Regions from separate parts of the Streptomyces sp. NPDC029044 genome, predicted to be linked through region 1. Evidence: riboswitches for the same ligand, from Rfam matches in the RefSeq annotation. Region 1 holds a riboswitch; each other region holds the start of a gene.
The links. Region 1 has a riboswitch for cobalamin ahead of AB0E85_RS23700 ((2Fe-2S) ferredoxin domain-containing protein). Riboswitches for the same ligand answer to the same signal wherever they lie in the genome.

Region 2: it holds a riboswitch for cobalamin, as region 1 does, so the genes downstream of both, AB0E85_RS26615 (ribonucleoside-diphosphate reductase subunit alpha) here and AB0E85_RS23700 ((2Fe-2S) ferredoxin domain-containing protein) in region 1, are expected to answer to the same signal.
Region 3: it holds a riboswitch for cobalamin, as region 1 does, so the genes downstream of both, AB0E85_RS19535 (energy-coupling factor ABC transporter permease) here and AB0E85_RS23700 ((2Fe-2S) ferredoxin domain-containing protein) in region 1, are expected to answer to the same signal.
Region 4: it holds a riboswitch for cobalamin, as region 1 does, so the genes downstream of both, AB0E85_RS34145 (cobalamin biosynthesis protein) here and AB0E85_RS23700 ((2Fe-2S) ferredoxin domain-containing protein) in region 1, are expected to answer to the same signal.

Annotation. Positions count from the first base shown of each region.
Region 1 is NZ_JBEZWN010000031.1:66,253-68,439, forward strand. It holds gene metE (5-methyltetrahydropteroyltriglutamate--homocysteine S-methyltransferase) at 1-380, shown strand, start outside; gene AB0E85_RS23700 ((2Fe-2S) ferredoxin domain-containing protein) at 507-899, opposite strand; cobalamin riboswitch at 973-1,096, opposite strand; gene AB0E85_RS23705 (ferric reductase-like transmembrane domain-containing protein) at 1,149-2,135, opposite strand.
Region 2 is NZ_JBEZWN010000039.1:19,275-21,461, forward strand. It holds gene AB0E85_RS26615 (ribonucleoside-diphosphate reductase subunit alpha) at 1-1,212, opposite strand, end outside; cobalamin riboswitch at 1,336-1,499, opposite strand; gene mctP (monocarboxylate uptake permease MctP) at 1,608-2,187, opposite strand, start outside.
Region 3 is NZ_JBEZWN010000022.1:44,432-46,618, forward strand. It holds gene AB0E85_RS19530 (protein kinase) at 1-572, shown strand, start outside; cobalamin riboswitch at 701-886, shown strand; gene AB0E85_RS19535 (energy-coupling factor ABC transporter permease) at 916-1,623, shown strand; gene AB0E85_RS19540 (energy-coupling factor ABC transporter substrate-binding protein) at 1,620-1,988, shown strand; gene cbiQ (cobalt ECF transporter T component CbiQ) at 1,995-2,187, shown strand, end outside.
Region 4 is NZ_JBEZWN010000071.1:8,290-10,476, forward strand. It holds gene AB0E85_RS34140 (cobyric acid synthase) at 1-270, opposite strand, end outside; gene AB0E85_RS34145 (cobalamin biosynthesis protein) at 272-1,225, opposite strand; cobalamin riboswitch at 1,325-1,483, opposite strand; gene AB0E85_RS34150 (hypothetical protein) at 1,601-1,822, opposite strand; gene AB0E85_RS34155 (inorganic phosphate transporter) at 1,857-2,187, opposite strand, start outside.

The DNA of each region.
Region 1 (2,187 bases):
TTCGGCCGGACACCCAGATCCACACCCACATGTGCTACGCCGAGTTCGGCGACATCGTGCAGGCGATCGACGACCTCGACGCCGACGTCATCAGCCTGGAAGCCGCCCGGTCGCACATGCAGGTCGCCCGCGAACTCGCCGCCCACGGCTACCCGCGGCAGGCCGGTCCGGGTGTCTACGACATCCACTCCCCGCGCGTGCCGAGCGCCGAGGAAGCCGCCACGCTGCTGCGCACCGGCTTGAAGGCCATCCCTGCGGAGCGGCTGTGGGTCAACCCCGACTGCGGTCTCAAGACGCGCGGCTGGCCCGAGACCCGCGCCTCCCTGGAGAACGTGGTCGCCGCCGCCCGCACCGTCCGAGGTGAACTGTCCGCTTCCTGACCGCAGGGGTCCGGTGGGCCGGGACCTCTTGGACGTCCCGGCCCACCGGCCGCTGGTGCGGACGACTTCAGCCACCGTAAGCCCTGGCGGCCCCGCCGCGTACGCGCGCCCTGCCACCGCCGCCACTCAGGAAGCCGTCCGGCGGCGCGGCGGAGTGAAGGTGTACAGGTCGAGGATCTCCGGGCAGGGCGCGATGCCGGGGCCGCCCGCCCGTACCCAGGCGGCGATGTCCTCCGTCGCGTCCGGGTCGTTGACCAGTCCCAGCCACACCGGGCGGGCTCCGCCCGCCCGCCCGGCGGAGGAGGGCTGTACGACGATCACGTTGGCCTGCTCGCACACGTCCAGGCAGGCGGAGACACGTACGGGAGCCTCCGCACGCAGGCGCGCGGTCTGTGCGGCGTGGTCGACGCCGGTCACTTTCGCGGTGCCGCAGCAGCAGTCCCGGCACACGACGACGCGGCAGGGCACACCGCCGACCGGTCGCGCCGCCACCTCGGTGCCGTACGCCTCATCGCCCATGGTCTCGGACACGCCGAAACACCCCTCTCTTCCGGGGAGATCCGCCCCGGGTCGTTCGAGGAGGCGACGACGTGAGTCTCCTGGCTCTCGGGTCGCAGCTCGCCCCGGCCTTCCCGCCCTTGCGGGGCAGTGGCTCGTACGGGGTTCGCTCACCGATCACAGTGGCGGGACCGCGCCGGATTCGCACCGGCTTCCTCGGACCGTCGTCGCCCTGTCGCCGGCCATCATCCCATCGGCCGGCTGCCCCGGTCATTCCGGCTCGTGCGCGTGCGGACTCGTCGCGGGCGGCTCGGCCGGGCGTTCCCGGCCACCGTCATGGCCGGACGCCACCACGACGATCAGCCCCACCACGACGGTCCCGGCAGCCACCCGGCCGACGGCCCGCACCACCCAGCCCGGCGGCGACGCCCCCTCGCGCCGCCCGGGTGCGCCCAGTCGCTCGGCTCGCCGTGCGGGCCGTAGCAGGCGCAGCAAGAGCAGCACCGCGACCGGGAGTTGCAGCAGCCACAGCACGGTGCGCGGCCATTCGCCGTACCAGACGTTGGTGCCGTACAGCAGGGTGTGCCACACGCTCAGCACGTAGACGACGATCACGAAGCGGTGCAGTCGGCGCCAGGTGTTCGCCCCGATGCGGTGCCGGACGTAGAACAACAGGCCGAGCGGAACGGCCAGATAGAGGGCGCCCTGGCCGATGGGGATGGCGATGCGGCCGGTGCCGGAGTCGTACCAGCCAGGCACGAACGTGTCGGCGAAGCCCGCCCACAGCCGTTCGACCCACCCCAACTGAGCCTCGTAGCGGACGAGTTCGGCCGCGAACATCAGCGCGTGCGCGAACATCAGGGCCATCGTGGTCAGGCTCGTGGTGCGGTGCCAGCGCTCCAGGACCTGCCGCGAGACCGGCAGCCGTGCGGGGCGCGGCCCCGACAGCAGCAGGCCGAGCATGACCGTCCCCCAGGCCCACAGCAGTCCCGACCAGCCGAACGCCTGGCTGAGGAGGTACATCCAGTACGTGCCGGCATCGTCCATGAACGGCATGACCGCGACGGTCGCCGAGTCGCCCGACTCCATGCGCACCCAGAAGAACGCGAAGACGGCCGCCGTGACCACGACCGCCGCGGTCGCGTCGGGCAGCGCGGCGCGCAGGTCGGCACGCAGGGCGACGCGGTCGGGCGGACGCCTGTCGCGGGCGGGCGGCGCGGTCGTGCCGTCGTCCTCCGGCGTCGTCTCTGGCAGCATCCTGTGCCTTCCGGGGCGCGGGACACCGACGGGCGGTGTGCACGTGTGGTCG
Region 2 (2,187 bases), on a different contig from region 1:
GCCGGTCTGCGCGAGGGTGCGCATCATGCGGCCGTACAGCTCACGGGCGGGCAGCGTCTTCTTCGCGAGGCCCTTCGCCTCGGCCGCCCGGTACGCGGCGTCGAACTCCTCGCCCCACAGGTCGACCAGCTCGGGAACGTCCGCGGGGGAGAACAGCGACCACTGCGCGTCGGCGTTCACCCGGCGCATGAACTCGTCCGGCACCCAGTGCGCCAGGTTCAGGTTGTGCGTACGGCGGGCGTCCTCACCGGTGTTGTCGCGCAGCTCCAGGAACTCCTCGATGTCGGAGTGCCAGGTCTCCAGGTAGACCGCGGCGGCGCCCTTGCGGCGGCCGCCCTGGTTCACGGCGGCGACCGAGGCGTCGAGGGTCTTCAGGAACGGGACGATGCCGTTGGAGTGGCCGTTGGTGCCGCGGATCAGGGAACCGCGGGCACGGATGCGGGAGTACGCGAGTCCGATGCCGCCGGCGTGCTTCGACAGCCGGGCCACCTGGTGGTACCGGTCGTAGATGGAGTCCAGTTCGTCCATGGGGGAGTCGAGGAGGTAGCAGGACGACATCTGCGGGTGCCGGGTGCCCGAGTTGAAGAGGGTGGGGGAGGAGGGGAGGTAGTCGAGGCGGCTCATGAGCCCGTAGAGCGCGGCGACTTCGTCGACGGAGCGGCGGGTGTCGTCCTCGGCGAGACCGGCGGCGACGCGCAGCATGAAGTGCTGGGGCGTCTCGACGACCTTGCGGGTGAGCGGGTGGCGCAGCAGATAGCGGCTGTGCAGGGTGCGCAGGCCGAAGTAGCCGAAGCGGTCGTCGGCGCCGGTGTCGACGAGCGCGTCGAGCCGGGCCGCGTGCAGCCGGACGAACTCGGCGGTGCGGTCGGCGACGAGGCCCTCGCGGTGGCCCACCGCCACCGACTCGGTGAAGGACGTGACGCCCTGCGATGCGGCCTCTTCACGGATGCCGGTGGTCAGCAGCCGGGCGGCCAGCCGCGAGTAGGCCGGGTCCTCGGAGATCAGACCGGCCGCGGCTTCCGTGGCCAGCTCCCGCAACTCGCTCTCGTCCGCCCGCGCGGAGCGGCCGCGCAGCGCGGCGGCGGCGACCCGGCCGGGCTCGGCGTCGGGGAGGTCGGCGGTCAGCTCGGTCAGGGTCCGCAGCAGCGCGGCACCGGGGGCGTCGTGCTCCTCTTCGCTGGCTGAGACCGGTTCGGCTGGCGCGATGGTCACGTGGGGCTCTCCCTCGCTCGGCACGGGGGCCTCGTCGAGGGCAGGGGGCAGCACGCGAGCGCACGCGGCGTCGCGTCCACCGGCCCATTCCACGAGGCCCGGACGTCGGGGCACACCGGCCGGGTGGCCGGGTGCGCTGTCGGCAGGTCCTCGGACTGACGCTTGTGCACGAAACATGCACAAGTACACCGTTGCGGGACAGTTCCGGATTCGCACCGGATTCCCCTGCGGCGGCAGCGAGCATGAGCATACATCTTGTGCTGGCTTCCGACGGCACCCCCAGATGTTGTGTCGTGGTGGTGTCAGAGTGTCAGCTTTACGTGACAGCGGGCCGCCGTGACGCTTGGTCACGGCGGCCCGCTGCGGGGTGTTCGTGGCGGGCCGGGGCCCTGGGATCAGTGCGCGGAACCGGCGGTCGCAGGCGGGAGTTCCACCTGGACCCCGGGGTCGCCCGCGTCGGCCGTGTAGTCCTCCGGCTTGGTCTCGTCGATGCCGTCGGGGGCCTTCAGGGCCTTCAGGACGAAGGTCAGGACCACCGTCACCACCACGTTCAGGACGAACGCCGTGAGGCCGATGTAGCCGATCTCCCCGATGCCCGGGATCTCCTTCGCGGAGCCGCCGAAGTGCTTCTGGGTCGGGGAGGCCACGCCGTACGCGGCGACCGTGCCGTAGACCATGCCGACCGCCCAGCCCGCGAGCAGGGCCCAGCGGTGGAACCAGCGGGTGAACAGGCCGCCGACCAGGGCCGGGAAGGTCTGAAGGATCCAGATGCCGCCCAGCAGCTGGAAGTTGATGGCGACGGTCTTGTCCATGGTGAGGACGAAGGCCAGGGCGCCGACCTTCACCAGCAGCGAGACCAGCTTGGAGACCTTGGTCTCCTGCGCGGGCGTCGCGTCGGGCTTGATGAAGTCCTTGTAGATGTTGCGGGTGAAGAGGTTCGCGGCCGCGATGGACATGATGGCCGCGGGCACCAGC
Region 3 (2,187 bases), on a different contig from region 1:
CGGACACGTCGTCCGCGTCGGCCCATACCGGGCCGGGCCCGTACGCGGCTGCCGAGACCAGCCACCCGACCACGTACGCCCTGCCGGCGGCCCCGGGGCACCGCACCGCCGCCCGGGCGGCCCAGGCGGGGCGTTCGGGCCGGGCCCGAGGGCGCGGCGGGCTCGGCAGCCGGTCGAGAGTGGCCGCGACGGCCGCCGCCGCGGCGCTGTTCCTCGCCGCGATGCTCCTCGGCATGCGCTGGTTCTCGCCCGACACGACCACCGAGGGCAGCGAACCCGACGCGTCCCCGACCGCGAGCAGCCCCGCGGCCACCCCGTCCGAGGACTCCGCCTCGCCCATCACCTCCGATCCGGGGGCCGGCCGGCAGGTCGCCACCACGCCGACCACCGGCACCGTGGCCGAGGTCACTCCGTCCACGCCGCCCGCCTCCCCGGCCCCTCCCCCGCCGGCCTCCGGCGAGCCGACTCCGACGCAGGCGGCGGGCGACGCCGGACCGGAGCAGCCGACGCCGGAACAGCCGGTCCCGGCCGGGGACGACGGGGAGGGCGACGACGGCGGGGACGACGACTGACCGGGCCCCGGCGCGTCCCCGCACCCTGAGCGCCCGAGCACGTGGATCAGCCGGCGGATGCGCCGGTGTGCGAGCGGGCGCCCCCTCGCGCGCCCCTCGGGCGGCTTGTCATCGCCCTTACCCCGGCCTTATTGTCACCAGGCCTTGGTGAACGGGAAATCCGGTGTGATGCCGGTGCGGCCCTCGCCACTGTGAATCGGGAAGTCCGGCTCCAGCCCTCACGGGCGGCCACTGGGTCCTTGTGACCCGGGAAGGCGGAGTCCGGGCGGTGGTACCCGTCAGCCAGGAGACCGGCCAAGGCGCGTCAACCATCCACGAGGTGCTGGAGAGGGTCTGCTGAGCCATGCACATAGCCGAGGGTTTCCTTCCTCCGGCGCACGCGGTCGCCTGGGGCGTCGCGTCGGCGCCGTTCGTCGTCCACGGGGTCCGGTCACTCACCCGTGAAGTGCGCGAGCACCCCGAGAGCACGCTGCTCCTCGGTGCCTCCGGCGCCTTCACGTTCGTCCTGTCCGCCCTGAAACTGCCGTCCGTCACCGGCAGTTGCTCGCACCCCACCGGCACGGGCCTGGGAGCCATCCTGTTCCGGCCGCCCATCATGGCGGTGCTGGGCACCATCACCCTGCTCTTCCAGGCGCTGTTGCTCGCGCACGGCGGCCTGACCACGCTCGGCGCCAACGTCTTCTCCATGGCGATCGTCGGCCCCTGGGCCGGATACGCCGTCTACAAGCTGCTGCGGCGCTCCAACGCGCCGCTGATGGTGGCGGTGTTCTCCGGCGCGTTCGTCGCCGACCTGTCCACCTACTGCGTCACCAGCGTGCAGCTGGCGCTCGCGTTCCCCGACCCGGGCAGCGGATTCCTGGGCGCCCTCGGCAAGTTCGGTTCCATCTTCGCCGTCACGCAGATCCCGCTCGCGGTGAGCGAGGGCCTGCTGACCGTGCTCGTGATGCGGCTGCTGGTGCAGTCGAGCAAGGGCGAGCTGACCCGGCTGGGCGTGCTCCTCGCCAAGAAGCAGGCGCGGACCGAGACGGAGACCGAGGCGGTGGCCCGATGAGCCGGAACACGAAGATCAACCTGGTGCTGCTGTTCGCCGTGGCCGCGCTGGCCGTGCTGCCCTTGGCGCTGGGCCTCGGCGACCACAAGAAGGAGCCGTTCACGGGTGCCGACGCCGAGGCCGAGACGGCGATCACCGAGCTGAAGCCGGACTACGAGCCGTGGTTCTCGCCGCTGTACGAGCCGCCGTCCGGCGAGATCGAGTCGGCGCTGTTCGCCCTCCAGGCGGCCCTCGGTGCCGGGGTCCTCGCCTACTACTTCGGTCTGCGCCGGGGACGTCGGCAGGGCGAGCAGCGGGCGCTGGAGCGGGAGGCCGACAGCGCGCCCACCGGCGCCGCCGGGAAGTCCGCGGCGGAACGGGACTGAGCCAGGGTGCTGCCGATCGACGCGGCGGCGCACAGCAGTCGCTGGCGCCGCCGCCATCCCGTGGACAAGGCCGTGCTCGGGCTCGGTCTCACCGTGCTCGCGATCTCCCTGCCGCCCTGGCCGGGCGCGGCCCTGGTCCTCCTGACGGCCCTGGTCGTGCTGCTGGGTCCGGCCGGTGTGCCCGGGCGGCGGCTGTGGC
Region 4 (2,187 bases), on a different contig from region 1:
CACGACCTGACTGCTCTGCTCGCCACCGGGCTTGAGCAGCACCGGATTCATCAGGGCGGCCGGCTCGACGCGGCAGGCCTGCGCCTGCATGGCCTGCGCCCGCCCGATCTCGGCGCCCTCCGTCGTCACGAAGGAGTTCAGGGACATGTTCTGCGCCTTGAAGGGTGCGACCTTCACGCCCTGCCGCACCAGCCACCGGCAGATCCCGGCGGTCACGACGCTCTTGCCGGCGTCGGAGGTCGTACCGGCGACAAGAAGCCCACCGCTCATGTCATTTCCCCCTTCTCGTTGACCGCGCGCTCATCAGCAACCGCGCACCGGCGCACGCCCCGAGCGCGAGCCACGTGACGCGCTTCGACAGCCGCACGGCCCGCTCGACGTCGTGCGTGCCGACGGCCCGACCCCGGGTGTTCAGCACGGGCCGGTGCTCCACCCGCCCGCCGTACGACAGCGTCCCGCCGAGCCGCACCCCGAGCGCCCCGGCGAACGAGGCCTCCACGGGCCCGGCGTTGGGACTCGGATGCTGCGCCGCATCGGCCCGCCAGGCCCGCACGGCCCCCTGCGGATCCGGCCCGGCCAGGGCGGCGAGGACGGCGGTCAGCCGCGCACCGGGCCACCCCGCGAGGTCGTCCAGGCGCGCGGAGGCCCACCCGTAGCGGCGGTAGCGGGCCGACTTGTGCCCGACCATGGCGTCCAGGGTGTTGACGGCCCGGAACCCGAGCAGCCCCGGCACCCCGCCGACGGCCCCCCACACCAGCGCCCCCACCACCGCGTCGGAGGTGTTCTCGGCGACGGACTCGACCACGGCCCGGGCCATGCCGTCGGCGTCGAGGGCCTGTGGATCCCGGCCGCACAGATGCGGCAGCCGCGCCCGGGCCGCCTCGACGTCCCCGGCCTCCAGGGCGCGCCCGATGGTCCGCGCCTCCCGGGCGAGCGAAGTCCCCCCGACGACGGCCCAGGTGGCGGCTGCGGTCAGCGCGACGGACGCGACGGGGGAGGTCCGCACGGCCCGCGCGGCGACGGACCCGAGGGCGGCGGCCCCTCCGGCACACACGGCGGTGTGCAGCGCGCCCCACCCGCGGTGGTCCCGCCACAGCACCCGTTCCACGGCGCCCGCGGCCCGTCCGAACGCGGCGACCGGATGCCCCCGGCGAGGATCACCGAGCAGCAGGTCACCGATCAGACCGGCGGCGGCACCGTACGCGAAGACGCGACCGGCACCCATGGGCTCAGCCGGCCAGCAGGGCGGGCGGGGGTGGGGTGGTGAACCTCGATCGGCAGCCGCGCATGGCGATACGTGTCCTCACTCAGGGTGTCCACGCCCTGGTTCGACGAGACCGGCGGTGAGAGTTCCTGGCTCCCGGGGATCACTACCCCGGTGACAGTGGCGGGACCGCGCCGGAATCGCACCGGCTTCCTCTCCTGCCGCCGTATTGGCCCCGGCAGTCCACCACGGCCGCGAACCGCCGTCAACTTGCCGTTGACCTGCGAGGGGAGAGTGTGGAGAACCCCACATCGTCCCCTCCCGTAGACACGACGAACGGGCGGCACGAAACCGAAGTTCCGTACCGCCCGGCGGACACGATGGGACGTCAGGCCCTCAGGCCACGATCAGGTAGATCCCGTACCCGACAGCCGCCGCGCACGCCGCGAAGCACGCGTACGCGCCGGTGACCGCGAGGCCCGCGGACCCGCCCTGGGCCACCGCCCGCTCGCGGCGGGACAGACCGGTGATGCCGAGGGTGAACAGGGCCACGAGAGCCACGGTGACCACGAGGCTGACGCCGAACACGGAGCCGAGGGCCGCCCAGTCGATCTTCATATCGGAGACTCTTCCTTGTTGCCGGTGGGCGGGGTCAGACCGAGGTGGTCGTGGAGGCCGTCCGCTCGGCGGTGGCCTGGGCGGGGAACGACGGCACGGGCTCCTCCGCCGGCGTGCCGGCCGGCGGCGGCGTGACCGCGGCCATCGCCGTGGTCACCACGCCCGCGGGCTCGGCGTCGTCGGTGTCGTTGACGTTCGTGTGGTCGACGATCTCCCGCCGCGACAGCTTCCAGATGGCCGCGCTGGAGACGACGAGGAAGACGGCCACCACCGCGGTGCCCCAGGCGCCGAAGCCGGTTACGTACTCGGCGAGAGCGCCCACCAGGGCCGCCGCCGGCAGCGTCAGACCCCAGGCGACGAACATC